Regions from separate parts of the Lentibacillus cibarius genome, predicted to be linked through region 4. Evidence: riboswitches for the same ligand, from Rfam matches in the RefSeq annotation. Region 4 holds a riboswitch; each other region holds the start of a gene.
What was found. A riboswitch is a leader RNA that binds a small molecule or an ion and turns the genes downstream of it on or off. The one in region 4 is predicted to bind thiamine pyrophosphate.
Positions count from the first base shown of each region.

Region 1: linked by a shared signal. The riboswitch ahead of tenA (thiaminase II) and the one ahead of thiT (energy-coupled thiamine transporter ThiT) in region 4 are both predicted to bind thiamine pyrophosphate.
Region 2: linked by a shared signal. The riboswitch ahead of FFL34_RS01435 (ECF transporter S component) and the one ahead of thiT (energy-coupled thiamine transporter ThiT) in region 4 are both predicted to bind thiamine pyrophosphate.
Region 3: linked by a shared signal. The riboswitch ahead of tenA (thiaminase II) and the one ahead of thiT (energy-coupled thiamine transporter ThiT) in region 4 are both predicted to bind thiamine pyrophosphate.

Region 1 covers NZ_VCIA01000001.1:3,114,452-3,122,294, forward strand. Annotated here, with positions in the region: gene FFL34_RS15240 (DnaD domain-containing protein) at 1-1,017, opposite strand, end outside; gene FFL34_RS15245 (sigma-70 family RNA polymerase sigma factor) at 1,049-1,615, opposite strand; gene FFL34_RS15250 (diaminopimelate dehydrogenase) at 1,974-2,960, shown strand; gene FFL34_RS15255 (IS256 family transposase) at 3,560-4,753, shown strand; TPP riboswitch at 5,119-5,228, shown strand; gene tenA (thiaminase II) at 5,329-6,012, shown strand; gene FFL34_RS15265 (DNA-3-methyladenine glycosylase) at 6,151-6,750, shown strand; gene FFL34_RS15270 (hypothetical protein) at 6,731-7,126, shown strand; gene FFL34_RS15275 (N-acetylmuramoyl-L-alanine amidase) at 7,207-7,843, opposite strand, start outside.
Region 2 covers NZ_VCIA01000001.1:280,618-288,460, forward strand. Annotated here, with positions in the region: gene FFL34_RS01420 (MarR family winged helix-turn-helix transcriptional regulator) at 19-465, shown strand; gene FFL34_RS01425 (energy-coupling factor transporter transmembrane component T family protein) at 2,300-3,076, opposite strand; gene FFL34_RS01430 (ABC transporter ATP-binding protein) at 3,090-4,568, opposite strand; gene FFL34_RS01435 (ECF transporter S component) at 4,580-5,170, opposite strand; TPP riboswitch at 5,494-5,617, opposite strand; gene FFL34_RS01440 (methionine ABC transporter ATP-binding protein) at 5,910-6,659, shown strand; gene FFL34_RS01445 (methionine ABC transporter permease) at 6,652-7,314, shown strand; gene FFL34_RS01450 (MetQ/NlpA family ABC transporter substrate-binding protein) at 7,328-7,843, shown strand, end outside.
Region 3 covers NZ_VCIA01000001.1:713,689-721,531, reverse strand. Annotated here, with positions in the region: gene smpB (SsrA-binding protein SmpB) at 148-615, shown strand; RNA gene ssrA (transfer-messenger RNA) at 737-1,078, shown strand; gene FFL34_RS03630 (ISL3 family transposase) at 1,583-2,776, shown strand; gene FFL34_RS03625 (NUDIX hydrolase) at 3,262-3,903, shown strand; gene FFL34_RS03620 (ZIP family metal transporter) at 3,930-4,745, opposite strand; gene tenA (thiaminase II) at 5,160-5,846, opposite strand; TPP riboswitch at 5,940-6,040, opposite strand; gene guaC (GMP reductase) at 6,136-7,119, opposite strand; gene FFL34_RS03605 (Eco57I restriction-modification methylase domain-containing protein) at 7,289-7,843, shown strand, end outside.
Region 4 covers NZ_VCIA01000001.1:3,225,917-3,233,759, reverse strand. Annotated here, with positions in the region: gene FFL34_RS15850 (carbon starvation CstA family protein) at 1-1,513, opposite strand, end outside; gene FFL34_RS15845 (ribosomal eL19 family protein) at 1,644-2,222, shown strand; gene FFL34_RS15840 (helical membrane plugin domain-containing protein) at 2,245-2,646, opposite strand; gene FFL34_RS15835 (hypothetical protein) at 3,319-4,740, opposite strand; gene FFL34_RS18375 (hypothetical protein) at 4,850-4,987, opposite strand; gene thiT (energy-coupled thiamine transporter ThiT) at 5,190-5,762, opposite strand; TPP riboswitch at 5,881-5,984, opposite strand; gene FFL34_RS15825 (hypothetical protein) at 6,218-6,541, opposite strand; gene FFL34_RS15820 (DUF6884 domain-containing protein) at 6,561-7,016, opposite strand; gene FFL34_RS15815 (iron ABC transporter permease) at 7,055-7,843, opposite strand, start outside.

The sequences.
Region 1 (7,843 bases), 110 kb from region 4:
ACGTTGATGCTGTTGCTGCAGTTGGCGGTTACGGAAGGCAGCTTCATTCGCAGCTACCTGTTCAACGGTCGTAATACCTTTTTTGGACCAGGCTTTTAGAATGCCTTTTACATATTGCCATCTGGGCTTTTGTTGGTCCAAGGCACGTTGCATGGCCTCAAGTACAAGCGGTTCACCGATGTCGTTGATCCAATGGCAGATATCATCGGCAGTGTAAGAACTAGCCATGCCAAAATAATCCTGGTAAAACCGGATGGCATCAGTTGTCGTTGTTGTTTGTTTTGTTTTATGTTTTATTTTATTTTTGTTTATGTATTGTTTAACTAATGGGTCCGCATTGTGGTCCGTGTTGTGGTCCACGTTGTCCTCCGCATAGTGGACCATGTTGTCTGCCGTATAGTGGTTCTTGTTGTGGTGCGCACTGACTTTTGTACTGTTAGTGGTACTGTGGTCCGTGTTGTGGTCCATATTGTCCTTCACATTGTGGACCAGGCTATCTTTGGTCGTGTGGGCTGCACGTTGGTTCGTATTGTGGTTCATATTATCTTCGTTCATTTGGTGTGCTGCTTGGTTCTCGATAGGTTCGTTGACGGGCTGTTCCAATGAGTCATGAGTAAAATGTGCTGATTGCTCTGCTTGGGACGGCTGCGTCTGCCATTGGGTTTCAGAAGCAGGGATTGTGTCTTGTTTCGCATCCGTTTCTACGTCCATGAAACTATTAACTTGGCACATTGGTTTAATTTGTGAAATCATTTGATAGACAGCGGCCTGCCTTCCGCTCCGTGATGTTACGCGGATGTAGCCTTTTTCTTGCAGCTCATCGCGTGCGCGTTTAAACGACGAGCCTTTGATACCGGATTTTAACTCAATAATGGAAACAGGAACGGAGAACGTTTTTTGCCATCCGGATAGATTATTGAAATGCATTAATGTGTTCCAAAGTGCGACAGCCGATCCGGACAGTGGATTGAAAATTATTTGCTGGTAAAAAGCGTTTAATTCTTTTAAGTAGTTCATATGAATGCTCCTTTATATTTTTACGTATGTGTTAAATGTCCTTATCATCCAGCGACAACATGTGACGAAAATGCGGGTCCTTTAATTTCTTCTTCACTTGCCGCCCCCAATTTTTCACCGCGTCAACAGTTGTGTTTTCCTGTTCGGCGATTGTTTTATAGGACATTTCTTGGATAATAGCGTAATAGACCCATTTCCATTGCTTGTCCGTCAGTTGGGACTGAAGATTTTTCCAAAGATTGGAATCAGCCAGCTGGAGTTGGTGATTGGCCGCTATGGGACGGGCGCCCTCCGTGCCTCGGTGGTAATTGCCGTCAGTGTATTGTGTGTGTTGCTCGTGAACGGTTTGCTGAAGAATCTCATGTTGTCTGGTATCATGCCGCATACGATCAATCAGACGGTTTCGGATGATATAGTTGAAGTACGTTGCCATGGGCCCCTTGTCCGGTTGATACGTTTCAAACGCATTCCAAAGTGCGACTAACCCCTCCTGAAAAAAGTCATGATGCGGGTCACGGATGTTCATTTTGTGAATCTGATAATGAATTCGCCGCTCGTTTTGCTGAAAAATCTCCTCAAATGTCAGTTTTTTGTCCATGTGATTACTCCTTTATGATTTTGGATAGAACGCTTCTACTCCTATAATCGAAAAAAGAAGTCAAAAAGTGTCATGGTAATGAAAAAAGTTTTGTCTTTTTTGTGACATTTTGTGTTGAGATGGGTCTGAAAAGGAGAGAGGGGACCATTACTTAGTCGTTCAGTTTTGGGAGTACAATTTTATTATAAAGTCGTATAAATAACCGTAAAAAAAATCGTAAAGTATTTGTAGGTGCTTTCACATGGCACAAATGTAGCGATCATATAAAATAGTTTCAATAGACGTCGCATTCATTTATAATAAAAGGCACCTTGAACCATTGTTTCTTAGACAGTCACTTTAAAAAGGAGAGATACACATGAGCAACAAAATTAAATTGGGAGTCGTCGGTTATGGTAATCTGGGAAAAGGCGCAGTAAAAGCCATTAAAGCAACTGAAGACCTGGAATTAGTTGCCGTTTTCACCAGAAGGGATCCGGAAGCATTGAAACTTGATGATCCTGATGCTAAAGCTGTACATATTGATAACGCAGGCAATTACCAAAATGACATTGATGTAATGCTGCTTTGTGGTGGATCGGCAACAGATTTACCCGAACAAACCCCATACTTTGCAAGCATGTTTAACACAGTGGACAGTTATGATACGCATGCAAAAATTCCCGAGTTTTATCAAATGGTCAATGAAGTTGCAACAAAACATCATACAACTGCTATTATCTCAACAGGCTGGGATCCGGGCTTGTTCTCTCTAAACCGCGTAATGGCTGATGCGATTTTACCTAACGGAGAAAACTATTCATTTTGGGGAAAAGGACTCAGCCAGGGACACTCTGATGCGGTAAGAAGAGTTAACGGTGTGAAAAATGGTGTCCAATATACCATTCCATCCGAGGAAGCAATTGAACAAGTACGCAGCGGTGCCAACCCGGAATTAACCAAATCGGGGAAACATCGCCGTGTTTGCTATGTTGTCGCTGAAAAGGATGCGGACAAAGCAGCAATCGAAAATGAAATCAAAACCATGCCGAACTATTTCGCCGATTATGACACAGAAGTGAATTTTATTTCCGAGGAAGAATTGGAACGTGACCATTCTAAGGCACCACACGGTGGCTTTGTGATTCGAAGTGGCAATACAGGAGAAGCTAACAAACAAATTTACGAGTTCTCGCTCACATTAGACAGCAACCCTGAATTTACGTCCAGTGTGTTAGTCGCATATGCAAGAGCTGCCCATCGAATGAGCCAGGAAAATCAATTTGGTGCCAAAACAGTTTATGATGTCGCACCAGCTTATATTTCACCACGATCAGCAGAGGCGTTAAGAAGGGATTATTTATAAGGAGTAATTGCAGCTGCACAGGGCTGACTCAAACAGCCATTCAGTTTTAGCAAAGAGAATATAAAATAACAAATTTATTGCGATGCAAATCACAAGTGGTTTAGCATCCTTTTTTTATTGTTATGACAATCTTAAGTTTCATTTGCATAATGAAATAACATACCAACTGCCATACTTATCTGCTAAATCCTTGTTATTTTCAATGTTATTTAATGCGAAAATTATAGTATTCTAGGTGAAAAGAGATGATTAATGTGACTGCATTGTTGAACGCATGGGACTGTAAAACGTACAAAAGTTTCCAGGGGAACAGAAGAAGTAAGAGGTAATCTGTGACAGGAACTCTAAAAAAGCAATCACAAGTGAAGTTCGACAGTAAAAAATTGATTAGAAGTTTTTTTAAAATAGATACCGAAGAAAATATTAAGATGATTTCTATAACAAGTATTTTAAATTACTTTTTTGTACTCTTAAATTGAACCACGGAGAGCGTAAAATAGTTTGTGTAAATGAATATACCTAAACGATGGTCATAGAAAAAGGAAGACCTTTTCCTGTAGAATAGAGTTAGCACACAAAACCCACAGGAGGTCTTCCCTATGAGTCATCTTACTACAGATTTGCTAGAAGGACTAGCCCAAAAGCAGGATATTGAAGAAATTTTTCGCCATCACTTGGAAACAGCCATCAATCAGCTTTTAAAACACGAATTAACGGCTTTCCTGGACTATGAGCCTTATGAGCAGGCCGGCGTTAACTCCGGTAATTCCCGTAACGGGTTCTATGACCGAACGTTCAAAACGGAATACGGCAGCCTTGAGCTGCATATTCCCAGAGACCGCAACGGTTCCTTTCAGCAACAAACGCTGGCGCCTTATAAACGTTCTAACGACACGCTGGAACAATTTGTAATCCATTTGTACGAAAAGGGCATAACGACGGATGAAATTGCTGATTTGATCGAAAAAATGTATGGTCAACATTATTCCAAACAGACCGTTTCAAATCTGACACAGCTTGTGTCAGAAGATGTTCAGGCATTCCATGAGCGAACCCTGGAGCGACGTTATGTGTGCATTTATCTGGATGCCACCCAGATCCCGATTCGTCGTCAAAGCGTTGAAAAAGAATCGGTCTATATTGCCATTGGCATTGCAGAAGATGGCGGCAAAGAAGTACTGGACTTTACCATTGCCCCAACGGAATCCGCCAATGTGTGGGAGGAGTTGGTACAGCACTTATCTGAACGCGGTGTTGAACATGTCCTTCTCTTTATTTCGGACGGCTTGAACGGCATGACAGATGCCTTGCATCGTGTCTACCCAAAAGCCAAACATCAGGTGTGCTGTGTCCATGTTTCCCGCAATATCGCTAACAAAGTTCGTGTGAAAGATCGTGCGGCTATTCTGGATGATTTCAAGGCTATTTACGAAGCTGAGGACCGCCAGCAAGCTCTTAGTGCCCTGGACCAATTTCAAAATAAATGGCACAAAACGTATCCTCGCGCTGTCGACGCAGTGATGAGACAGGATCGCTTATTAACGTTCTATGATTTCCCGGTATCCATCCGTTCCAGTATTTATACCACAAATCTCATCGAAGGATTTAACAAGGAAATCAAACGCTACGTCAAACGCAAAGAACAATTTCCCAACGAGGATGCCCTGGAACGTTTTCTGGTAACCCAATTTTTGGATTACAACCATAAATTCGGTATGCGGTGCCACAAAGGATTTGGAAAGGCGAAGCCCGAACTACTGCAGATGTTTGAAGCGCTGGAAAATCAGGCTTAACACCGCCATCCTTGACCCTGCTTGCGGTCGTGGTGGTGTGTACATGGCGGCTGGGCAAAATAAAGCCCTCAAGGGGCTCCATCCGCACACCGAGCGTACCACGACCGATCTCTTCTACGTTCTCGCTGGCCGGGTCCCTGAACCCAACACAGCGAATCACGAAGAAGAGGCGCAGGGTCAAGGACAAGCAGCTGCCGCTGTGGCTTAGAGCAGCCACCTAATCTTGAAACTTTGAAAAACAATGGCTAACCTTCTACAGGAATAGGGTCATTTACACAAAATTATTGACGCCCCCGAACCACGTAGACCATTACTTAGTTGACTTTCTCACTTAAGATTGGTAAGATGATTTTGAAAATAATAAATGTTTCCGCTAGGGGTGCCCTTTTAGAAGGGCTGAGATTAAAGTGATACTTTAGAACCCTTACAACCTGATCTGGTTCATACCAGCGGAGGGAAGTGGTATCGTCGCTTGTCTATGTTTATGAAAAATGGTTTCTTTCCATAAATGGACGTAAGCAGCGAACCTTCCCCTCCTCAATCTGTCGGAAACAGTAAAAGAGGAGGATTTTTTAATGAAATTTTCAGAAACACTGCGAGAGGCAACGAAACAAAGCTGGGAGATGAGTCTGCATCATCCGTTTGTTACGGGAATTGCAAATGGTGATTTGCCACTGGAGACGTTTAAGTATTATATTCTCCAGGACATTTACTATTTGAAGCATTACGGGAAAGTGCATGCGATGGCAGCCGCGCAGGCAAGGGATTTCGAGACGACGGCGTTACTTGCGGATAAAGCGAAGATGACGGCACAGGCTGAATTGACGGTTCATGAGGAACATGCACGCGTTCTGAACATTACGAAGGAGGATATGGCGCAGTTTAAACCAGCCCCGACGGCATACGGGTATACATCTCACTTGTACCGGGCTGCTCTCTCAGGCAGCCTCGGGCAGACGATTGCTGCGGTACTTCCTTGTTATTGGCTGTATGCGGACATTGGCCAGGTTTATCAGAACGCGGTACCGCAGGAAGAAATCTATCAAAATTGGATTCAAATGTATGCAAGCGAATGGTTTCAAACTTCGACCCAGGAAATGATTGATCTGCTGGATGCACTGGCGGAAGAGGCCAGTGAACAGGAAAGAGAAGCCATGAAAGAACAATTTGTTATTGCCAAAGAATACGAGCTTGCATTCTGGGAAATGTCCTATACGAAAGAAACGTGGCTTTCCAGCAGAATGGCCGTGCGACAATAAGTATACGTGGCATAGCGATGTGCCGCTATACCAACGTGAAACAATCCCCATCTGTACAGGTGGGGATTTGTTATGGTTAAAGTATATAATGTTTTGTCCTGGAAATGATGAGAATGATCGGGAGAAGGAGGATATACCATGTGCCACTTACCGGAGCCATTACACTTATCATTTTATCACCAGCCGACCCTCCAACTGGCGCAGTCACTGCTAGGAAAATTGCTGCTGAAGGAAACAAAGGAGGGGGTTGCCGGCGGTTTGATTGTGGAAACGGAAGGCTACATTGGGCCTGGTGATCGTGCAGCCCATAGTTTTAATCACCGTCGCACGAAACGAACGGAAATCATGTTCGGTGAGGCTGGTTATACATATACGTATTCGATGCATACGCACTGTCTCTTTAATGTTGTGAGCGGCCAGATTGACGCGCCGGAAGCTGTATTGATTCGCGGTGTGGAGCCGTATATTGGCCAGGAATTAATGGAACCACGGCGGCCCAAAGCGAAAAAGAAAAAAGAATGGACGAATGGCCCCGGCAAATTAACGAAAGCGCTCGGCATCACGATGGATGATTATGGACATGCACTTAATCAGCGTCCGCTGTGGATTGCTCCGGGGAGAAGTGTGGATGTTTCAGAAATTGCTGCTGGTCCACGGATCGGGATTGGAAACGCCGGGGAGGCAAAAGACTATCCATGGCGCTTTTGGATCCGCGACAATGCGTTTGTTTCCAGATGAAGAAACGCAAGCGTCCTCGAAGGCTAAAAACGTCACGTCCTTGAAAAAGAAAACCACTTTTGAATGGGAAGATGTGTCGATGATTCCCCGTAAAGCGTTGATAATTGCAGCTAAAGCGTTGATGTTGCGCCGTGAAGCGTTGATAATTGCAGCTAAAGCGTCGATGTTGCGCCGTGAACCGTTGATATCCGTTGCTAAAGCGTTGATGTTTGCCGCACACCGGTTGATATCTGCTTTTGAAATTGCGATACGCCTTCAGTACCGGCAGGCTAAAACCGCGACATCCTGTGCGGGCGCCTGCACTAGCGCGTCGAAGCTGGACATGGCTGATTTGGAACCTCAGCTGTCCACAGCAACCAAATCTACCATTATCTAGATAGTAAAAAAGCGAACAGTGTGGGTGCTGTTCGCTTCGTGTGGCTGCCTCCCTGGGACTAGAAGATCGTCTCCGAGGTCCTATTCAGCGGTGATAAATGCATCTTCAACGCCTGCTTTTTTGACTTCCTCTAGTCGTGCTTTGGCGTTATCTCGTACGAAGAAGGCACCGGCCTGTATGCGGTACCAACGCTTGCCGGAAATGGTAACTGCCGCGACAAATGACTCGATTCCTTTTGACCGAAGATGGGCTGTCCGATTTTCTGCATTTTCTTTTGATTGAAAGGAACCGGCAATTACTTTATAAAGTGTTCCAGCGCTTGCTTTACGCTCGAGGTTGAATGCTTTTGCTAATCCATTCACGTGTCCCTGTGCAACGGTTTGCCGCCAGGAAGCATCCTTCATCAGGTCAGCATCATGATCATTGTCGATAAACCCATTTTCCGTTAAAAGCGCTGGCATCATCGTTTCTCGCAGTACATGAAAGTTTGCCTTTTTCTGCCCACGGTTGCTAAGCTGATTCACCTTTGTTATTTCGTTGTGCATGATACCCTGATAATGTGCTGTTGTCGAGGAATCAGACAAGCTCGAGTGAATATAGTCCTCATATCCTTGCGCGGCCCCATTATAGGAATTGCAGTGAATGGACAAATAATAGTCCGCACCCCAAGCATTGGCTTCGTTTGTTCGCTCACTTAAGCTTTTGCTGCTGTCATCA
Region 2 (7,843 bases), 2.9 Mb from region 4:
CTGAAAGGATGATAATTAATGGAGAAAGATGAAGCAATAAAATTAAACAACCAACTGTGTTTTTCTATCTATTCATTATCAAGGGAAATAAATAAATTGTATCGTCCGTTTTTGGAAGAACTCAATTTAACGTATACACAGTATCTTGTCATGCTTGTTTTGTGGGAAAAAGAATCCTGTACAATGAAGGAGTTGGGAGACAGTCTTTTTCTCGATTCCGGAACACTTTCCCCAGTGCTCAAGCGCCTTACAGAAAGAGCGTTAACATACCGAAAACGAGATCCCGATGATGAAAGACGTGTATTAATTTCCTTAACTGAAGAAGGAAAACAATTAAAGGAAACGGCAGCGGAGATTCCCGGTAAGCTTATTAAAAAGAGTGGTCTCACTGAAGAGGAATTTTCGAGAACCCTTTTCGACTTCACAAATTTATTACAGCATATTCAGCAAGCGAATACAGAGTAAATCATGTGCCTCAGCAAAAAGGAAAGAAAAGGTAACAGGCCCCTCTTTCCTTTTTACAGTTTAAATGCCTTTCTCTTACTAGAATATTCTTGTATCCGGGATGGCTGATGCTCCTGAAAAAAATCCAAAATCAACCATAAAAAAGGTGACAACCTCACCTCCATAAATTAAACTACATTTTTCTTCCTCAGCTGTGCCTTTGTAACTCCTTTTTACAAATCTCCCCCATCTCCCTCGATCCCTTATCCCACTTGACCTCAACCCTTGTTTCATCCATAGAAATCCCGTCTTTCATCCCTTACATGAAGGAGATTTAACTCTTATTTTTACTATTTATTTTAAGAAATTTAATACAAATAACCAGGCAGTTTAGTCAAAAAAATAATAGTTTGTCGCTCTTGGTTTCTTCTTTTCAACAGTCGAATATTGGGATGAACACTACAATGATTGGTCAAAGGATAGAATTGACCACGTCAAGACATTCGTTCAATTACGCAAAGGTTTTCAAAAAACGTGGGTTCGTAAATTGTGACACGTGATTCGCAAAATGAATAAATTCCCCCACAATGCAAATAATAAACCTATCCCTAACAAAAGAGGTGAGTCACCCATGGAACGTTTAATGTTAAAAGGCCTGTTGGCCGCGTGTGTCGGAATTTTACCCTTCATATTCAAAAAGGGACCTTTACCAATTTTAATCATTGCCTTCCTTTTTAAATAACCATATCCCCAATAACCAAGGTGTAACAAAACCACCCAATATATTTACCCACATAATTATCACCTGTTATGATATTTTGTGTAATTAAATACATAAATATGCTTAATTGAATTATTCTGTTAGTTAGCTTAAGTACATTTTTCCCCATCTCTTCGCTACCTGTTATTCAAGAATAGTCAGCAATAGGTAAGCGTCTAAATTTATCTTCGGCTTTTCTTTTGCTCCACACGAACAAACTGTAATATTGGTGAATCCAACAAAAATACCCCTCTCTTTTATTCCGTTATCTGACCCTACAATGTCAATTTAGGCGCTTTTTCCGGATTAGCCTCCGTTAACGCAATAAATTTTAGTTTAATTTTTTTGATAGTAACATAAAAATGTCAACTAATACCCCATCAATGATACCTATAAAAACCCAAACGTACTAAAGTCATTCATCAAATTAGGTAAGTTAACAATCAAAAATAAACCAAATATAATTCCTAAAAAAAGAGAAAAAGCAACATTTTAATCCCCCCTTGTTAAAAATTCCTGCCCTATTGTTTAGTAAATTTACTGAAGTCCATGATTAAGTATTTGGCTTCTTATAACTTCATTCCCAAAAGTAAACCACAAGAGTAATAATAAAACTATAATCCCCATTATAAGGCTGAACCAAGCAAAGTATTTATTTTCTTTATTTATCAATGGATTAAAGTACAATTAATAATACTCCAAACGCGAGAGTAATTACTACCGAAAGTTGTCTTGATAAGGTTTCAAAGACCATTGCTCTCACCCCTTTAAAGAATTTTAATATCAGTATGTCACTCCTTGCTAATTAGATTAGAATAATGAGAACGTATTTCACTATATAAGTACCAAAAACTTTGTCAACAACACTGCACCAGGATGCCAAAGTGCCGGTCAACGATCAAGTCCTTTTTTAGAAGTATCTAAAAGCTAGATTATATCTTCATTACTTCTTAAACTCATTAGCTGCGTTACCTTGCAATATGATCCTTCAATAACAATCTGAGTACAATTTTTTAACCCGCAAAAGCGCCGTTTGCTGAACACTGGATAACAAAGAAAATAATAGCCAAAAAATAACGTCTCGATTAAAGAAGGTTAAACAGAGACATACGGTATATGCGTTGATGCATAAAAACTTATAACCAAAAGTACAAGAACATATAATATAAATGTATAGTCATACGGGGAATAACTAAAGTTATAGTAGTAGGTACGGTTCTTATCATCAGAAAATTGCTTCGCCTCCATCGCTACTGCAATCCGATGGGCGCGTCGAATACTACCTGATAAAAGCGGGACAGCATAGGATTTTATCTTAAAAAAGATGGACTTGAGACCTTTTTGTTTTTTAACACCTCGAACTTTCATGGCATATCGAATGGTTTGAAATTCTTCCTTCATAATCGTGATTAGTCGTAATGCAGCCATAAAACTATACGCATATTTCGGCTTTAATTTTGCTTGCTGCATTAACGAATAGAATAAATTCACTGGTTTTGTTGTTAATGCAAAGGTTAGACCCATCATTGCAAAGATAAGAGCACGAAAATCAACTAGTAATCCCGTAAAAAAGCTCTCTTCTGTTATATGAACAAGTCCCCACTTAAACCATGTCGTCTCCCCTTGTCCAAACATTACCATGGCTGATGATGTTGATATAAAAATGAAACAGAACGGAACGACTAAAAGCAAAATAAATTTAAGCGGATAACCAGTAAACAATAAAAATAGAATGAGAAAACCAACACTTAGATTCATCATATAATTTAGATTATCAATAAATAAGACGGCAATGCAGAGTATACATACAACCAAAAGTTTTAAACTGGGATTCACACGATGGAGCCATGTTTCCTTTCCCAATAAAGTCATCTGACTCCTCCTTTTAAAGAACCACGCCTGCTTCAAGACTGGACTTTTTGAATTCCGTTTTGTTCTGGCGTTCAGATTGTTCATCTTTCATTACTTTACCGTTTTCTACCGTCCAAATTCTTGTAGCGAAATACTTGGATATTTGTTCGTCATGGGTAACCATTATAAAGGTTGTACCTTGACGGCGATATTGTTCAATCCATTCCAATAAAGCAAATGTATTTCTGGAATCCTGTCCAAATGTCGGTTCATCCAATAGAATAATCTGCTGCTCCTTAATTATTGATGCAGCAACACTTAACCGGCGCTTTTGTCCCATCGATAGCTGAAAAGGATTTTTATCCTGATGATTAGCTAGTCGAAAAACATGAAGAAGTTCAGCGACACGCTGTTCAATTAGATGTGGATCGGTATTGTCTATTCGCAACGAATAAGCAATTTCTTCATAAACAGAATTCGCTACAAATTGAAGTTCTGGATTTTGAAACACAAATGTCATTTGTTCATGTAAATTTTTTACTTTTTTAATTGGTATTCCCATTAATTCGTATTTTCCCGTCGTTTTTATGAACTGCATCAGCGCATGCAAAAATGTACTCTTCCCAGCGCCATTATCCCCACGAATGACAATCCACTCACCGCCAGAAACCTGTTGTTCATCAACGGAGATTTTAATTTCCTTGTTTCGATAGCCTTTAAATTGTTGTAATCTTAAAAGGTTATTATTGTTGACACTTACTTCACGCTGAACGGGATGTTCTGCAAGATAATCATCCCAGACGCCCGGAAACCAAATTCCCTGTCTTTTCATCTCCTGTTTATAATTAGAGAAAATCATATCCTTTGGTCCATCAGCAATAATCTCTCCATTTTCGTTAAATAGGATAATCCGGTCAATAAATTCCAGCACATGATCAATTTTATGTTCGACGACAAGTACAGTCTTATTTTCACTAACATTTTTTATAACATCCCATATATCCTTCGTTCCAACTGGATCAAGCATCGCTGTTGGCTCATCTAAAAATAAAACGTCTGGATTAAGAGTAAGAACGGATGCAATAGCAAGCCGCTGTTTCATGCCTCCTGATAAAGATGCTATGGGTGTATGAATGTCCTGCAACTCCAATGAAACCTCCTTAAGCTGCCGATTAATTCGCTTCTGCATTTTCTCCCTTGGTATTCGGAGATTTTCAAGGACAAAAGCAATCTCTTCATCGACATACGGCATGCAAAACTGGCTGTCTGGATCCTGAAAAACATACCCCCATGATGAAGGGCGCTCTAGTTTGTCAGCTTTTAACGGTACTTCATAAGAATTTGGAATGAGTCCGCTTAACAGCTGCAAAAGCGTTGATTTACCACAGCCAGAAGGTCCTAACAAAAGAACCTTTTCACCTTTTTGAAACGAAACGGATAAATCCTTAAATAAGAGCGATTCGTCACCAGGAAATTTCAGTCTTAAATTCTCAACACGTGTCATTTGTTCCATCTTTATCATCCTTATCTTTCATCCACATCCAATGCATCATAATCTTCTCTGGATGCCGGACGAACAAGATTCGTAACTCCTGTCGTTTCAAGTGCTTTGACAAGATAATAAGCTAAAATACCAGCAAAGAACAGTGAACCGATAGATCGAGCAACTAAATACAAGATTAAGTTCCAAGTCGACAGGGCTAAAATTTCTCCATAAAAACTATCCATAATAACGGAACCTATACATGAAGAGAGACCTGCTAATACAGCTATTGATAAATCAAATCGTTTATAGCGAAATGCCATAAACACGAGTTCTGCAAATAATCCTTGAACCACTCCATATAATAGAACCGTCAATCCCCAAGGTGATCCGAGTAAAAACTCACCAGACGCAGCAGCAATCTCTGCCAATAACGCAACTCCTGGCTTTCGAATGATTAAATAGACGACAGGTGCTGCGATAAACCACATTCCATAAACGAACTGATCAAGGTGCAGACCAATAGGGGTTAATGTATAATATAGCGGGCCCCATAAGATATAAACAATTCCAAATGCAATAGCAATCACAATCGTTACTAGAATATACGTTAATTTCAATCCTTTTGCCATGTATTTTTCTCCTCCTCTAGTCTTTTCCACCTAATGGACCATACTTCTTGTTTGTAAGCCATATTCCAAAATGATAACTCATAAGATAAAATGCTCTTTATTCGTTCTCTATCATCTTCTGAAACTTTTTTCAGCTATGTCATCTCCTCCACTAATAAATGAATGATGAAAACTTGCTGCCCTAATTTCATCTACAGCTTGACGTACTTCCCCTGAAAATTTCATTTCTTCCCCCCCTCCCTAAATTTATAAATAAAAATAAAAAACCACCTTCTTATTACAGAGAAAGTGGTTTTAATTGAAAATAATACATATGTATTGTTTGCAACTAAACGCCACTTCCCTCCGCTGGTATGATCCAGATCAGGTTCTAAGGGTCTTAAAGTCATACTTTAATCTCAGCTCTATGGTGAATTGATCACCTTGAAAGCTCCCCTAGTGGTTTTATTCGTTTATTTACTTGTATCATACTATGTTCAATATATTTGTCAAGGATTACTCAAATATGTTTTTTAAAGAATTACTTTAATTCATATCTATTCTATTCGTTAGTTTATGATAGGTATTTATTTACAATATTAACGGCAGTTCCAAGTGCATATTCTCAACACAATATGCTGTTTTCAGCAAATGTGAGGTTTTAGTCTTTTAGAATTTGTTAGTTAATGACAGCTACGTGAATATAAGTTATAATAAACAGGTTCTGAATCACCTTTCATTTAAGGGAAGGGGGTTTTTTATGATTACTATATATAATGTCAGCAAATGGTTCGGCTCGTTTGAAGCAATTCAATCGGTATCGTTAAGTATTAAGTCGGGCGAAATTCATGGTATTATTGGCGCGAGTGGTGCAGGGAAATCAACGTTACTGCGAATGATGAACTTATTAGAGCAGCCTGATGAAGGAGAAGTTATCATAAATGGTGAAACGCTGAACCATTTAAAAGGTAAGCGAATTCGTCACATACGTCAGTCGTTAGCTATGATCTTCCAAGGGTATCATTTAGTCGGCAATAAAACGGTTTTCGACAATGTCGTCGTGCCGCTAGAATTAGCTAAAGTTCCGAAAACAAACCGGACAGAACAAGTAATGAAGAGTTTGCGTTTTGTGGGTCTCGATACGTTAAAAGATCAGTACCCGGGGCAGCTAAGCGGAGGGCAAAAGCAACGCGTCGCTATTGCGCGAGCGATTGTCAACCAGCCTCAAGTGTTGTTATGTGATGAACCAACGTCATCACTTGACCCGAATACAACAGCGGAAGTGCTCGAAGTATTAAAGCGAATCAATCAAGAATTTGGTGTCACCATTGTCATTGTTACCCACGAAATGGAAGTAATCAAAAGTGTCTGTGAACGAGTGACGGTTATGGCAGATGGTCGCATCTACGAAGAAATTAATATCGATCCGACAGGAGTACATAAAATTGAACATAGCGCCGAAGGTTTTGTCAAACGTTTGAAATCAGGTGGTGACGTCAACAATGCCTGATATATTAGTTGATTATCAAACTGAGATTTGGGTGTCAATTGGCGAGACATTTATTATGGTTGGTTCTTCAATACTAGCGGCATTGTTAATCGGGCTTCCAATTGGCACCTTTTTATTCCTGTGTCGCAAAGGGCAATTGCTTGAAAATCAATTTGTTTTTTCATCCTTGAACTTAATCGTGAACATTATTCGTTCGTTTCCATTCTTGTTACTCGTTATCTTTTTAATTCCGTTCACGCGTTTTATTATTGGAACGGCGATTGGTACAGCAGCTGCGATCGTCCCGATGACCGTTATTGCAATCGCGCACTATTCTCGTCTGGCAGAGCAATCGCTTCTCGATGTCCCTAAAGGCGTGATGGAAGCGGCTGTTTCGATGGGCGCGTCAGTTAAAGATATTATTTTCAAATTTTTGTACGTTGAAGCACGCTCAGCACTCGTCTTAAGCATGACGACATCGACGATTAGTTTTATTTCTTACTCGACGATCATGGGTGTTGTCGGTGGTGGTGGTATCGGTGACTTTGCCATCCGTTATGGTTACCAACAATTTCGAACTGATTTGATGATTTATATCATCATTATTATGGTGATATTTGTGCAACTCATTCAATATGCCGGCATTACATTAGCAAGAAAAATAGACAAACGATAAGGGGAGATTATTGATGAAAAAATGGATTATAATCATGATGGTCGTCCTAATATCTGTGCTAGTCGCATGTAGCGGCAGCAACAACAGTGAGAAGGCAGAAAAATCAAGTGATGACAATAATAATGGCGAGGATAAAGAGCAAACAGTAAGAGTTGCTGTCGTTGAATCACCTATGTTAGACGTTGTAGAAATTGCACAGGAAAATCTCGCCGAAGACAATATTGAAGTAGAGATTGTTGAAATGGGTGACTATATTCAACCAAACGAAGCGCTAGCAAACGAAGAGGTTGATGCGAACTTCTCACAACACGTCCCATTTATGAATCAGTTCAACCAAAACTCAGACGCTAATTTAACAGAGGTTCAGCCAATTTATTATGCTAATTTCGGCCTTTATGCACAAGAATACGCTAGCGTGGAAGAGTTTCCTGATGACGCAACGATTGGTATTGCAAATGATCCGTCTAACATTGACCGTTCCCTTCGCCTGTTAGCTTCACATAATTTAATTGAATTGAAAGAAACAGAT
Region 3 (7,843 bases), 2.5 Mb from region 4:
GGGAGAGATGAGGCGAAAAGACTAATATAGCGTATTTACACGCCATATTAGTCTTTTTCCATGCGAAATAATGAGCTGGGTAGATAATTGGAAAATAAGCTTTTATCTGTTAAAATAAGTTCACGTAAGTAGTGGGAGGACGTAGGTATGCCAAAAGGATCCGGGAAGGTAATTGCACAGAATAAAAAAGCAAGACATGAGTTTTTTATAGAAGAAACCATTGAAGCCGGTATTGTTTTGAAGGGGACAGAAATTAAATCAATCCGTGCCGGTCGCGTGAACTTGAAGGATTCGCATGCTAGAATCGACAACCGCGGAGAAATGCAGCTAGTCAACATGCATATTGCCCCGTATGAGCAGGGAAATCAGTTTAACCATGACCCGACACGTTCACGTAAATTGCTTCTGCACCGGAAAGAAATTGATAAGCTCACCGGTCAGATTCAGCAAAAAGGCTACTCCCTTGTACCGTTAAAAGTCTATATTAAGAATGGTGTCGCTAAAGTGCTTATCGGAATCGGGAAAGGGAAAAAGAAATACGATAAGCGGGAAGATCTAAAACGCAAGCAAATGAAACGTGACGCTGACCGTGCTGTGAAAGAAAGTATGCAGTAACCTTCAGCTTGATTTGACTTTTGCTTCACATATGTTATACTAAGAATTGTCGTGATGATAATTAAATAAATAATGCTCGTTCTATCCGAGCGTTTTCTCCATCTTTATTATTTGGGGACGTTACGGATTCGACAGGGATAGATCGAGCTCAGACTGCGCGTCGAGGTTACGGCTCGTAAAACGTTATTGCCTAAATATAACTGGCGAAGAAAACAATTACCAGCTCTAGCAGCTGCCTAAGCACTGCCTAGAGCGATCCTTCCTGCTCTCGCCCGTGGGGCAGATTGAAGGGTCTCAAATGAAGCGGGCTATTCCAGTTTCCACCGTCTGAGGATACTGGCTGAAACTAAACAGACTAGCTACTTGGAAGCCTGTTGGTAGGCTGAAGAGTTAGCGAAGGATAATATACCAACTATGCGTGTAGATGTCTGAGTGGCGATATCTCTGGACGTGGGTTCGATTAGTTATTAGTCGCCTTTTGTGGTAACACAAAAGTGATAATCCGGCTTTATCGGTGAAACCTAAGTTGTGTGGAGATGATCTTGGCAACATGTTACACTCCTAAAGCAATATGGCAACACCGAGCGGTATGTGGAGTAATCCAACAGCCGTGTATCGACTCATAGGCTGCCTAAAAGCAGGTAGTACTAGGATGCGGAATGATACCAAGAACAGGTAAATCCACTATTTCGCATAAGACGCCGGAGAACCTGAGATTATTCAGGTTCAAGATATAGTCAGTGCCATGTGAAAGCATGGAAGAGCACGTCCCACCGTCTCCACCAATACATATGTTGGTGGTTTTTTTATTACCGTGTGATATAAAGCATAAAATTGGCTCTATACTAAATGTGGTGGTGTCTCCAGTATTATCAATACTTCAAATGAAGACAAAAAAATACACTCAATCCCCTCTCTTTTGTTAACCTAGAGTTGTCCACACAAAAGGTCAAAGGAGAGGGAAAGAGTGCAAAATCATTTTATCATAGAAATGCTGGGGATTAAAGATAAGCATGTAGATGTTTGGGATATGACTAGTGAACCAGATAAGTTTTATGTAGAGCTTTATACGAAAGTGAAAACGCAGAAGTGCCCATTCTGTAAGGAAAAAACTAAGCGTGTCCATAGTTACCGTAATCAGCAGATTCAGGGGCCAATCGTATCAAATAAGCCAGTGAAAATCTCTTTGAGAAAGAGGCGGTATTTGTGTGTGAATTGCCGGCATACCTTTTATGAAAAACTTCAAATGGTGGACCGGTATCAACGTTGCACAAGCTCGGTTCAAACAACTGCATTAACGTACACAGGTGTGGGTTCATTCACGACTGCTGCACAATTAACAGGCATGAGTTCTAACAGGTTATTGCGTATATTCGATCGCAGGGACATAAAAACCAAGAAGGTGCTGCCCCGTGCAATCGCCATTGATGAATTTAAAGGGGATGCTGGTGGGGAAAGATTCCAAACCGTTATAGCTGATATCGAACATAAAGAGATTATTGATGTATTACCTGACAGAAAGGTAGATACCATTAAAAGATATTTAAAATCTTGTGACACCAGTAATGTTGAAATCGTAGTCATGGATTTATCCAGATCCTTCAAACAAGCAGTACAGAAAGCCTTAGGTGATCCGTTAATCATCGCTGATCGTTTTCACTTTATGCGACAAGTCTATTGGGCGCTGGATAGTGTGCGGCGAGAAGTGCAACATGACCTTGAAAAGAATGAACGAATCCGAATGAAGCGAAGCAAAAAATTATTGTGGAAATCCCAATATAAATTAACTGATGAACAAAAGGAAAAAGTAAATCAATTACTACAGATTCATCCCCGATTAAAAGAAGCATATGAACTAAAAAACAAGCTCGATCAATGGTTTAAAGAAAGTGATAAAATCACAGCGACCCAAGGATTTGAAGAATGTTTATCGGCTATGAAAGCCTCTAATATTGAAGCATTTCACAAAGTCATGAAGACATTTAAACGCTGGAGGCAGGAAATTCTACAGTCCTTTATGTACCCGTTCAATAACGGATATATTGAAGGTGTAAACAACACGATTAAAGTGGCCAAACGTATGTCATATGGAATTAAAGATTTTAAACGCTTGAAAAAGAAAATACTGTGGCGACAAGAGGTTAGAAGGGCTTTGGCATAAAATGCCCCAAAGCCTAGGAAGTAAAAAGAGATGGTGGAGTGAAAATCACACCACCACATTTGACAGAGAACCATAAAATTCCATTTGGAAGTTTCACGCTTTATTTTATCGTAGAAATGTTTTATTAAATATTAGAAAAAGTACCTTTAAACGATAAAACGCTCTATGATTTAAAAGTATTTTAATGCAAATATTCTAGGCGACCATCCTGACGCAGCTTTCCTTCCCCGCCTATTATTCCCGCAACATACGCAGCTTCCCATACTTCCATTAAAGCTCCCCCCGTGTTTCATTCGGTAATAACATCGGACAGTATATCATTATAGATGTCCCTATAATAAAAACGTCAACACCATAAGACAAGGCTTGAATTGATAAGCTTCAGAAAAGGATAAGGATTTTAAGCTAAGCACACTTGTCCCTTTTTTCAATAAAGAGTTATATCATAAGCAAAAAGCAAAAATGTAATAACGGAGGTGTGTGCGTTGGATACGTCGGCTATCATCGCAAAGCTTAAAGACCATAAGCCATCCATTCTTGGGCGGGAACAATACCGGGAATTTGGCGTTCTTATCCCGCTCATAGAAACAGAGCAGGGACAACCCCATATATTATTTGAGGTTAGGTCGATGAATATGCGCAGTCAGCCGGGAGACGTCTGTTTTCCTGGTGGTAAGATGGATAGCTGTGATTTAGATGAATGTCAATGCGCCATTAGGGAAACATCGGAAGAGCTTGGATTGGAACAGACAGCTATCCAAGATGTATTCCCGCTTGATTACCTCATTTCCGAAACAAGAATCGTCTATCCTTTTGCGGGTATCATCAAACAGCCGGAGCAGATCACTCCGAATCAGTCAGAGGTGGAGCGAGTGTTTACGGTACCGCTGTCATTCTTTCTAGAAACTAAACCTGCAAGATACAAAGTGGCATACCAGCCCATGCCTGAAAAGGATTTTCCCTTCGAACTTATTCAAGGAGGAAAAAACTACAACTGGAACGCCCGTAGTAGGGAAGAACTTTTTTATCAGTACAATGGGAATGTTATTTGGGGGTTGACTGCGCTGATCATGAGTCATTTTGTTCGCCTGATTCAGGCTAATGATAGGACGCAATTCGGGGAGTGAGAAACGGGAGACTATCTCGTATCCCGCTATCCCAATGCGACGTCGAGAATCATCATAACGGCAAAACCGAACATGATACTCATTGAGGCAAGGTCTTTATTCCCATTTTCCTGTGACCCAGGGATAACTTCTTCGGCCACAACGAAAATCATCGCACCTGCAGCGAAGCTTAATGCATATGGCAATAATGGTTGCATAATGGTGACGGCGAGTGCCCCGATAATTCCGGCAATTGGCTCAACAACTCCGGATGCCTGCCCGTACATAAAACTTTTTCCACGAGACATTCCTTCACGCCGAAGTGGCATAGAAACGGCAAGGCCTTCTGGAAAGTTCTGGATTCCAATACCGATAGCCAGTGCAATGGCACCACCAAGTGAAGCTGTCGGCAAATCAGCGGCTATTGCACCGAAAGCTACACCAACAGCAAGCCCTTCCGGAATGTTATGCAGGGTAATTGCCAAAACTAGAAGCGTACTCCGTCTTTTTCTGTCCGGATGGATCCCTTCAGCCTCATCCATGGCTAATCCCGGATGAAGGTGAGGGAGTAATTTATCTGCTGCCCAAAGGAAGATACCGCCTAGCAAAAAGCCTATTGCGGCCGGAATCCACGCTGGCAATGGCCCACCTTCAGCCTTTTCCAATGCCGGTGAAAGCAATGACCAGAAGCTTGCAGCAATCATCACTCCACCGGCAAAGCCCAGCATACTATCCATAAAACGTTGATTGAAGCCCTTTGTTGTAAAAACGAGAGCAGCACCTAAAGCTGTCATGCCCCATGTAAAAAGGGTTGCAAATGTTGCTTGTGCAATTGGATTTAGATCTAGGAAATAATCAATCATAATGGGATATTTCCCCCTTCTTTGTTCAGGATTTAAGGTTCTTCAATTAACATAAACTTTAATGTTTACCACGGGAAACTTTTAGTTACGTGCGCATCATACAATTATTTCAAATTGTTGTCAATGATACTGTCTTTTGTATACGGTTAAAAGTAAACTTTTGGAATATATTAGCAAAAAACTTCGGCACTAGCTATAGGGTTATGTGCGTGCCGAAGTTTTTTATGTTCCTTAGTTAAAGCTGGTACGAACAAAAAACGTCCCCCATTGTTGACAATCAGACAACCTGGGGGAGAAGTTTCCTGATTTTATAGGATAAGAAGTATAAAATAAATGATAAGTCACGTCCAGTCCCGACGTATTAGTGCTAGCGGTTGGCATAGAACGTGACGAATTTAGCTTGAACCTTTATTTTTAGACAGTTGATTTGACAGGCCAAGTGGATTTATTTTCAGCCATATCCCAAAACATATATTCAAAGTAACTTGTCTTTACCACAATCTCCTCTAATTCTTTTAATTCGTGTTCTGGTTTTCCTTCAGCAATTTCATTGATTAATTCGATACAGTCATTGGCAAGCTTGGAAAATTCCTCAGATGAATACATTTGTACCCAATTGCCATAAAGCTCATGTTCTGTGGCATTGGGCCATGTGGCAAGCTCTTTCCCGATGAAGTTATAACTCCATGCGCATGCCAGAACAGCTGCGATTGCATTTTCGACACCGCCACTTTGTGCTTTATTCAGCATATAGCTTGTATAGGCTGTCACAGTTGCGGATGGTTCGGTTGCTTCCAATTCATCATTTGAAATACCGAATGTCGATGCGTATTCCCGGTGTAAATCCATTTCAACATTCATGGTTCCATGCAGGAGGTTTGCAAATGTGGTCATCGTTTTTAAGTTATGCGCTTTCGCTGCTCCGATGGCAAAGATGCGCGAATACTCAACTAAATAAATGTAGTCTTGTTTCATATAGTGTTTAAACTTTTCCACATCGAGCGTTCCTTCCCCTATACCTTTGACAAAGGGGTGCTCCAGATAAGTATGCCATAAAGGTTTAACCCGATTAAAAATACGATTACTGAATTTCTGTGCCATAATAAAAACTCCTCTCTTATTTCACTAAGAGGGAGCACGCCTAATCATGTATGACCGGTAAGCGTATGATTGATTCAAATGGCAAAGTTTTACGCACATTCGTATCCACTTCCCTACGCTAGTATGAACTAGATCAGGTTCAAAGGGTCAAGTCTTACCTTTCTCAGCAGAAAAATGCTCCCCTAGTGTTTTCGTTTTATTATTCAGTTAAATTCAATGAAAACATATGAAGAGATAACTGTCAAATACTGTTTATTAAAAATGGGGAATTTTAATGCATATGCGGTCATTAATAAACCTGATCCCCATTAAAAATGGAATTCTTCACGACCACATAATCGACATGACGGATAGCTTCAAGTTGACTGCCCCCCGCATAAGAAATAGATGATTGCAAATCTTGCTCCATTTCTTTAAGCGTATCATTTAAGGAGCCTTTGTGCTCCACATACATTTTTTTGCCTTCTACGTTTTTCTTTTCGCCTTTTTGAAATTCAGAAGCTGATCCAAAGTACTCTTTATACCACTTTCCGTCTTTTTCAATCGTTTCCCCTGGTGATTCCTCGTGTCCGGCAAAAAGTGAACCAATCATGACCATCGACGCACCGAACCTAATCGATTTAGCAATATCCCCATGGGTACGAATACCTCCATCAGCAATGATTGGTTTACTTGCTGCCTTGGCACACCATTTTAATGCTGCTAATTGCCAGCCGCCGGTTCCGAAGCCCGTTTTTAGTTTTGTAGTACAGACTTTTCCGGGTCCGATACCAACTTTAGTGGCATCCGCACCAGCATGCTCCAATTCTCGTACTGCCTCAGGGGTGCCGACATTTCCCGCAATCACAAAACTATCGGGCAAGTGTTCTTTAATATGCTGAATCATTTTTATTACTGAATTCGCATGCCCGTGTGCGATATCAATCGTAATGTATTCTGGTATAAGCTGCTCATGGGCTAACTGTTGGATAAATGAATACTCTTCATCTTTGACACCAACACTGATTGATGCGATAAGTCCACGTGAATGCATGTCTTTAATGAAACCCCAACGCTTCTCTGGTTCAAACCGGTGCATGACATAGAAATATCCGCCATCAGCAAGCTTATTGGCTATATTTTCGTCGATAATCGTTTGCATGTTTGCTGGAACAACAGGAAGTTTAAACGTATGTCCGCCCAAGGTAATGGACGTGTCACATTCGGATCGGCTGTTTACGATGCATTTTGCTGGAACCAGCTGCACATCTTCATAGTCAAATACATTTTCCATAAATATCTCCCCTAAAAACGAATATTATACAATGAAATGTTTTAAACGTTCGTACATTGAACACTATACATGATTCTTTTTTGTATGTCAAAATGAGTCTATCGGATAAACTGTTCAAATCGCTGTGCTATAATACTAAGTGAATTTAGACATAAAAGCGGGTGAACCGATGTATAACGCCATATTTAATCATAAATATAAAAAGCGTCAGCTCAGCCATTTAGAGGAAGAAGAAATGCTTAAAGTTTTTTATCAGGATTACCGGCATGTACGGAAGGAATTGTTTAAACATTTGCGGGATCAGAACAGCGGATTAGATAAGTTAGTGATTTTTGAAAAGACGTTGAAAATCCTCGATCGGTTTATATTTGTTTGCTTCTGTGAAGATGCCGATTTACTGCCGAGAAATGTTCTCCGAAACGTTGTTCAAATGTCCAAGCATTCATTTGAAAAGCGTGACACCAAGATATGGAATCAGCTAAAAGAGTTATTCCTTTCGATTGATAAAGGAAACCCTGATATGAATATTAATCGTTTTAATGGTGGTTTGTTTAAAGAGGATATTATATTGGATGGTTTAGTTATCCAAGATGATATATTTCCGTTGTTTGAAAGGATAACCAATTATGATTATTCCGTAGAGCTTAATGTGAACATACTTGGACATATTTTTGAACAATCAATCAATGATATTGAAAAAATAAAATCGGATATCCTTAATGAA
Region 4 (7,843 bases):
TGCCTCGTTTTTTCAACCAGATGGACAGAAGCAGTAAACTGATGCCTGCAAGCAGCTGATTGGAGGTTCCGAACAGCGGCCAGAGCAAGTAACCGCCGGATCCGAACCCTTTCGATCCTTCAGGAAGCAGCACCAGCACAGTACTGGAGATGACTGCTAGTGATGTGGCTACATGCTTTTTGGAAAGCGCTGGAACGTTATATTCCATCCCAAGTTCAGAAATGATATAGCGCATCATACGAACCGCTGTATCCAGTGTTGTTGCGGCAAAGCTGACAATAATGACCGATACAATGGTTCCAGCGACCTCAGGCGGAATCATCAACCCAGTAGCAAGTGCACTAGCTCCTTCGACAAAAACATTCAACCCGGAACCGTTCGCCGCTTGAAAACTGCTGTAAGTTGCCAAAAACTCATCCGTGCTGCCAAAAAACGTTACAACCGCCAAGATGGATATCAATGCAAGCGACCCTTCACCGACCGCTCCAAAGTAACCGACAAAGCGGGCATCGGTTTCCCGATTAAGCTGCTTTGACGATGTTCCGCTTGAGACTAGCCCGTGAAAACCGGATATCGCACCGCAAGCCACGGTAATGAATAACAGTGGGAACCAAGATGTATCTGCACTAGGATTAGTAATAGGTGCTGTAATTTCCGGGTTCGTGAATAACAGACCTAGATATAAGATAAGAAGTCCGACGATAAGCTGATGTGAATTAATGAAATCACGCGGCTGCAACAGCTTCCAGACCGGGATAGTAGACGCAATATAGACGTAAGCCATCAAAATGACAATCCAGATAAGAAACGCGGAATTGACAGCCCCCATACCGAATAGGCCGGTACTTCCTTCTCCGCCCATATACTGAACCAAATCAATCTGCAAAAGTCCCCATTTACTGGAAATAATAGCGAACAGATACATCACAGCGAGTGCCGCAAGTGACGGACCAAGCATCTTTGTCTTCCGTTTATAAACAGCATGACCAATCCAAATTGCCAGCGGAATCTGGATAAACACCGGAAGAACACTAGCCGGATAAGAAACAAATAGATTAGCAATTACCCACGCAAATACAGCGTTCACCATTAGCACAAGAATGAGAATAATAAATAAAAACAACATCTTTGCCCGCTGACCGATTAATTTATCCGCCAATGTACCAATAGATTGTCCTTTATTGCGGACGGACAGAACGAGCGTACCAAAGTCATGAACACCCGCAGCAAAAACAGTTCCCAAGACAACCCACAACAATGCCGGCAACCAGCCCCAATAAACAGCAATGGCCGGTCCAAGAATCGGTGCCGCACCTGCAACAGATGTGAAATGATGCCCCCATAGAACAAATTTGTTTGTCGGTACAAAGTCGACCCCATCCTCATACTTGTGTGCTGGTGTGACATAGTTAGGATCGAGCCGAAAAATTTTCTCCGCAACTAACTTTGAATAATACCGATAACCAAGCGCAAAAACCACCAGCCCGATCACTGCTGCCAAAATACCACTCATCCATTCCTCCCCCTTTTCCATCTTAATTTTCAAAACGCTAATACAATATATGATAAAGCGCTTTCTAATACAACTTGATTTTACTGCGAAAACAGATAAATGTAAACCTTTTGAATATAGTGTCACATTTATGGATCTTCGCGTACTCCGGGGGGAGGTTGCCGCTATTCCGTTGATGTCGGACACTAATGCGTTGATGTTGATCGCTATTCCGTTGATGTCGGACGCTAATGCGTTGATGTTGGCCGCTATTCCGTCGATGTTGAATGCTATTCCGTTGATGTCGGCTGCTAATGCGTTGATGTTGGCCGCTATTCCGTTGATTGTGGACGCTAATGCGTTGATGTTGACTGCTATTCCGTTGATGTCGGTCGCTAATGCGTTGATGTTGACTGCTATTCCGTCGATGTTGACTGCTATTCCGTTGATGTCGGACGCTAATGCGTTGATGTTGACTGCTATTCCGTTGATTGTGGCCGCGATTCCGTCGATGTTGACCGCTATTCCGTTGATGTCGGCCGCTATTCCGTTGATGTTGATCGCTATTCCGTCGATGTTGACTGCTATTCCGTTGATGTCGGACGCTAATGCGTCGATGTTAACTGCTATTCCGTTGATGTCGGCTGCTAAAGCGTTGTCACTCTTCCATATCATCTTTTTGAAATTAAAAATCCTGACAGTGGTCATTCACAGCCAGGATTTCAAGTAGATACATGTAATCAACTAGATTTTTACGCTTTCCCCATCCCGCGCAAAAACTGCAGCATCATGGTGATACTTCGGTTAATTTCCGGATCTTTCAATGCTTTCAATAGATCCATATACGACGTTTTACCGGTAGCCTCCGATGCGGCAGCTTCCTTGACCGCGTGGTTCATCCGATCGGCAACATATCGCGTTTCATCCACGTCCAGTTTTCCCGCTATTTGAAAGAGTTTAGTTATATTTTCCACTGGTGCGGCATATTCCGGCTTATTCAGCTCGCGCATGACATTCGCCAGTGCGTCTTCCCGATGTTTAACGAGCGCAGTCAACATATCAAGTGTTTCGCTTTGGTTTAAAGATTCCAGTAAATCGATCCCCTTCAGGATAGCTTCCTTATTTTCGCTGACCGCCGTTGCTACTTCTTCCAAATTATGCTGGCGGATTGTCTCCGCGTGGACCTCCTTGCGCTTTACATTTGATAGTTTTTCAGCTATTTCGCTTCACCTGACTTCCCGGAAAAATATAGTCATTGCGTTCCTATTTCTCATCAACACGGACACTAATTTGCGGTTGTATATTGCCACGCCGGTAGTTATTTGGGTGCAAAAAATTTTCCCCTTTTTTTCCTGATGAATTCCATTTTCACCACAACCTCCTTATACGCTGGTGGCGACAGGTAGTCATGCGTAAACAACGATTCGGAAGGTGGTACAAATAATGAAACAGTTCTTACTTACGATTTATAGACGCTGCACTACTCGATGTTTTATGTTTATTTATTATAATGGGGGAATATGTCGTTTTTTTTAAATTTGTAACGTTTCCCGCCGCATCCGGCACTCATCACTTTACCAACGTAGAAAAATAGCAAGGGAGCTTAATAAACCCCCTTGCTATTTTGAATCAATTGATGCCATTGAAACTTGAATCCTGCGTTCAGGCCATGTTTTTTCGTGCAGTTCATTTTAAGTCGTCGTTTAGAAAAACTCGGCATTCGCCTCGTCTTAGAGCGAACACCGCCTTTAAATAGAAGGTTCAATTGATTCGATAAATCTCTCCTATATCCATTTTTATCCAATATTTAACATGGCAGCTACCAGCTAAAAAATAATCAAGGCAGCAACTGTGGACAGGAGCAAACCACAAATGACCGGTACAAAGTTTTTCCGAACTAAATCCATCACAGAAACACCACAGAAACCAGCAATGGCAATCAGTGATGACCAGGCAACAATGGTCCCGCCACCAGTCCAAATCGATCCCAATTGTCCAATTGCAGCAAGTGTTCCAACATCAATGGCACCGTTTTGCAGTGATGATGCTAAAGCACCTGTCAGTGGCAAGCCGGAAAAACCAGATCCATCAAGACCTGTAATAATGCCAATAATCAGCACGCTAAATGCAGCAAGGAGTGCATTTTGCGGAAGAAATTCCTGTGTTGATTTCACTAGATCGAACAACAACCCTGGTGCTTCTCCGTCAATCCCAAGAATATTTCCAGAGAAATCAGAACTACCGAGGAAAAAGAATCCTGCAATCGGAATAACCGGTCCCATAGCCTTAAACGCGAACACGAAGCCTTCTGTGATATGGTTCGTAATATAATCCAGCGCATTTTCACGGCCGAACGCCACCGTTGATAAGAGCAGCAGGATCACCGCCACACCACCAACAAATGCTGCGCCGTCACCACCTTCAAACCCAGACATCCTTCCAGCGTTGAGTTTGGTGAACATCATATAAACAACAACAGCCAACAGGGATACCGGGACAACGACAGCAAACAACCTGCTCCACGTATTCAAATGGGTTGATTTGGTTTTATTTTCCGATTCCTTTGCCGTTTGCATCTGATTCATTTCTATTTCATTCAGCTCACTGTCTTTCGGGCGGATAGTCTTCCGGTATAAAAGATACGCCAATCCAATCGCAACACCACCAGCGATTAATGATAAAACAAGCGCCTTATCAGCAACCACTCCCGTATCAATACCTGCTGATGTTGCTGAAACATTTGGAGCCACTTGAACGATATAGTCCGACGACAGCGCCATCCCCTGTCCGGCCAGCGCAACAGCCACAGCCGCGGTCATTGCTGGTAGTCCGGAGCGAATGGCTGCCGGCACCAGCAAAGCGCAAATAAGCGGAACAGCAGGGGTCGGCCAAAAGAATAAACTAATGACATACGTTGCCACAGTCAATATAAAGAAGGAAACATGACCGTTGACCATCAGCTTTTGAATCGGCTGAATCATTCGCCGATCAGCGCCAAGGTCTCGTAACGAATGCAATAACGCCATCATGAAGGTAATAATCAAGAAGATATTGAACAATTCTTTCGCTGCCACAAGATTCGCATTGAATATTGCCGTAAACCCTTCAACAAGATTCCCTTTATAGACCCAGGCAATAATGAAGGTTCCAAGCAATGACGGCAGGACAACCCCTCTACGGAATATCATAGTCAAGATGATAATCAGTGTAAAAAGACCGTATAGACCGTGGGATAAGGTTAACTCCAAATGCACCACTTCCTTTCCTAACTGTGCTACAGCCTATGCACAAGGAAAAAAAGCGGTGCAGAATTAGCATGCGGAAGTCAAAGTAATCTTCGGGGATTTCTTAAGTTCATTACGCTTCTGATTCACTCGTTTCTTCGGCGCAATCATTGCACAGCAGTTGGCCATTTTCTTGAACACCGTCGAAAAACCCATTTTCACAATAAACATTTGTACCGCATGATTGGCACGAACCGATCAATTCACGCATGGAATCCCCCCCTTTTGTTCAACTATACATAAAAAACTAGCCCCTTGTATACGAAAAGGCTAGTTTTTCATCGAGTAATAAATGAGCAATTAAATTTTTACTGACAAAGTAAAGCCACGTCCGAATCCGACGTACAGGACATCGCGTTCTTAGCTTGCAAGTGCGCTTGCGCCTTTGTTCCACGTGTGAGCGGTCAGCATTGCTATGCAGCAAGTACTAATGTTTTAGGCTGTTTGTGGAATAAGAAAAAGACCACAAAGGCACTAATAATCAGTGATGGGATAATATAAGATATATTGTATAATAAAGAATACAACCATACCGATTGACCGTCCACGGCTGATTTAAAGAACACAACACCTGCCACGTAATGGGCTGCAAACCGCAGCATACTTCCTAAAAACACCCCGGATGTAATATAGGTCAGGTATGTCTTCGTATTTCCGTCTTGAACAGCTTCCTGAATCCGTTTTGCAAAAATACCGGCAAAACCGATGACAGTAAAGGCTAAAGCATAGTCGATGAAACCTTGAAGCGGATGCAGCACATAAGCCGTTCCCAACGCAACTTGCAGCATTCCCCATAAAAAACCGGAAAGTAAACCGCCCTTTAGCCCCCAGCGAAAGGCAACAATAAATATGGGTATCATCGCCAATGAAATAGAACCACCTTGTGCCCAGAGCTTAATCGATAAAAACGGAATGATGTCAAGCATTAGTGCCAGTGCTGTGAAAATAGCCACCTCAATCATAAACAATGTACGTTTCGAACCCATGAAAATCCTCCCCTTTACTGGCGGAAACGCATGTATCCACCAAATTTTTCCACGCAAAAAAAGCAATGCCAAGGGGAAGCTTCCTGATGGGGAAATCCGCTCACATTGCTTTCTATTCCATCAAAAAAGCCACTATCCCTACGCTAGTACTAACTAACAGGTTCAAAGGGTCTGAACATAAATCTGTTCACTCTCAGCCATTTGGCTCCCCCTAAAGGCTTTCATCTATGCTTTTTTTGCTAATACTATTATAACCTAGTCTCGTGGGATTGACAAACTTTTTTCACAAAAAGTGCGTCAATTTTTTGTGGAGCGTTCTCCTTGAACGTTGTCATTTGATGTGAAGCTGGTTGTACCTTACCCGCAGCCCGTATACATTCCGCTTCGTGTATCAACACATTTTTACTCTGGTATATCTTGCAGCGTGCTTAAGTCATACGGGATAATTCCTATTTTTATTTACGCTTTCGCTCCATCGGCAGTATACCGTTCGTTATTTTGTGAACAGCTTTATTAAAAACGACTGTTCCAACAATGACAACAATAATTGCCGTAACAAATTGAATAATGATGCGGATGAAGCCGTTGTCGATCAATGCCACCAACGAGCGCACACCATAGTAAAGGATGATCGCTCCGGATCCGGTAACAGCAATAAACGTCAGTAGTACGCCTACGAGCTGAAGGACCGTTAATTGTCGCCACGTTGCTTTATGCTTAAACGCGGCATATAAAATATAGGCAAATAATATAAGTATGATTAATAATAATCTGGTCATGATCTGTCTTCTCCTCTTGTCAATGAATCGGTATACCTGTTGCAACCGATTGCTTCAGTGCCTGCAGCATGTAACCGATGCCAGTATAGGCCTGAAGCGGAAATAGCTGTGGCACACGGCTATGAAAAACGTCCTTGATGATAGGGTTATATTTTTTACCGGTAAGCACAATCAGCCTGTCGAATTGATCCAGCCGTTTCGCCATCACCTGTTCCTGCAGTTTGTCAATCGTAATGATATCAGCATTCTTCTGGCCAAACGTCACATCATACGGCCCGTCAACCAGCTCATCCGGAAACAAAAACCCATGCTTGGCCGATAGAACTACCCATCCATCTGTAAAGTATTCCGCATATTGCCGGCAACGGTTATGCAAGGTGCCAATATAGGCATCTTTAGCTGGCACCGCACCATATTCCGGATGGTTAGTCCAAATTTTCTTGCGCCCACACGGAATAATACTCAAATCTTTCACGATACGCTACCCCTTTTCCTGTCATATCCAGCTTTTCCTTAGGCCCGTTTGCGCATCAGCCAGAGAAAGTACGGTGCACCAATAATCGCTACCAGTATGCCGGACGGAATTTCACTTGGTGCAAGCAGTGTGCGGCTTAATACATCGGCAACGACCAGCATTGCTCCACCGACAAGCATCGTCACCGGCAACAAACGCTGGTTCGCCGGCCCGACCAACAGACGGGACAAGTGCGGGGCAATTAAACCAATAAACCCGATGGAACCGACTGCCGCTACACTGAATGCTGCCAGGAGGGTTGCTATTAACGCCAGCTGGAATCGGGCGGACATCACCCGCAGACCAAGCCCTTTTGCGGTATCATCGCCTAAGGACAGTGTATCAAGAACACGGATCCTGATCATTAACAGCGGGAACAAAATGAGAACAGGCCAAATCAGGAAACGGACAAGTTCCGCCCAACCTCTCGCATAGGTGGTTCCTGACAGCCAGGTTAGTGCAGATGCTACACCCAAATCTGCCTGTACAACAAGAATCTGAATAATGGCTGACCCGAACGCGGAAATGCCTATCCCGAGTAACGCCAGAATCGTCGGCTGGAACTGTGCCCGGATGGCCAGCACCATGACCGCGATGAAAAAGACAAGCGAACCAATCATGGCACCAACAGGTATCCAAGCAGCTGACACACCAAACACATACATGGTCAAAAGCGCACCAACCCCGGCCCCGGAAGTGATGCCAATGACGGATGGGTCTGCCAGTGGGTTACGCAAGACACCTTGGAAAACGAGTCCACTGACAGCGAGCACCATGCCGCTAATCAA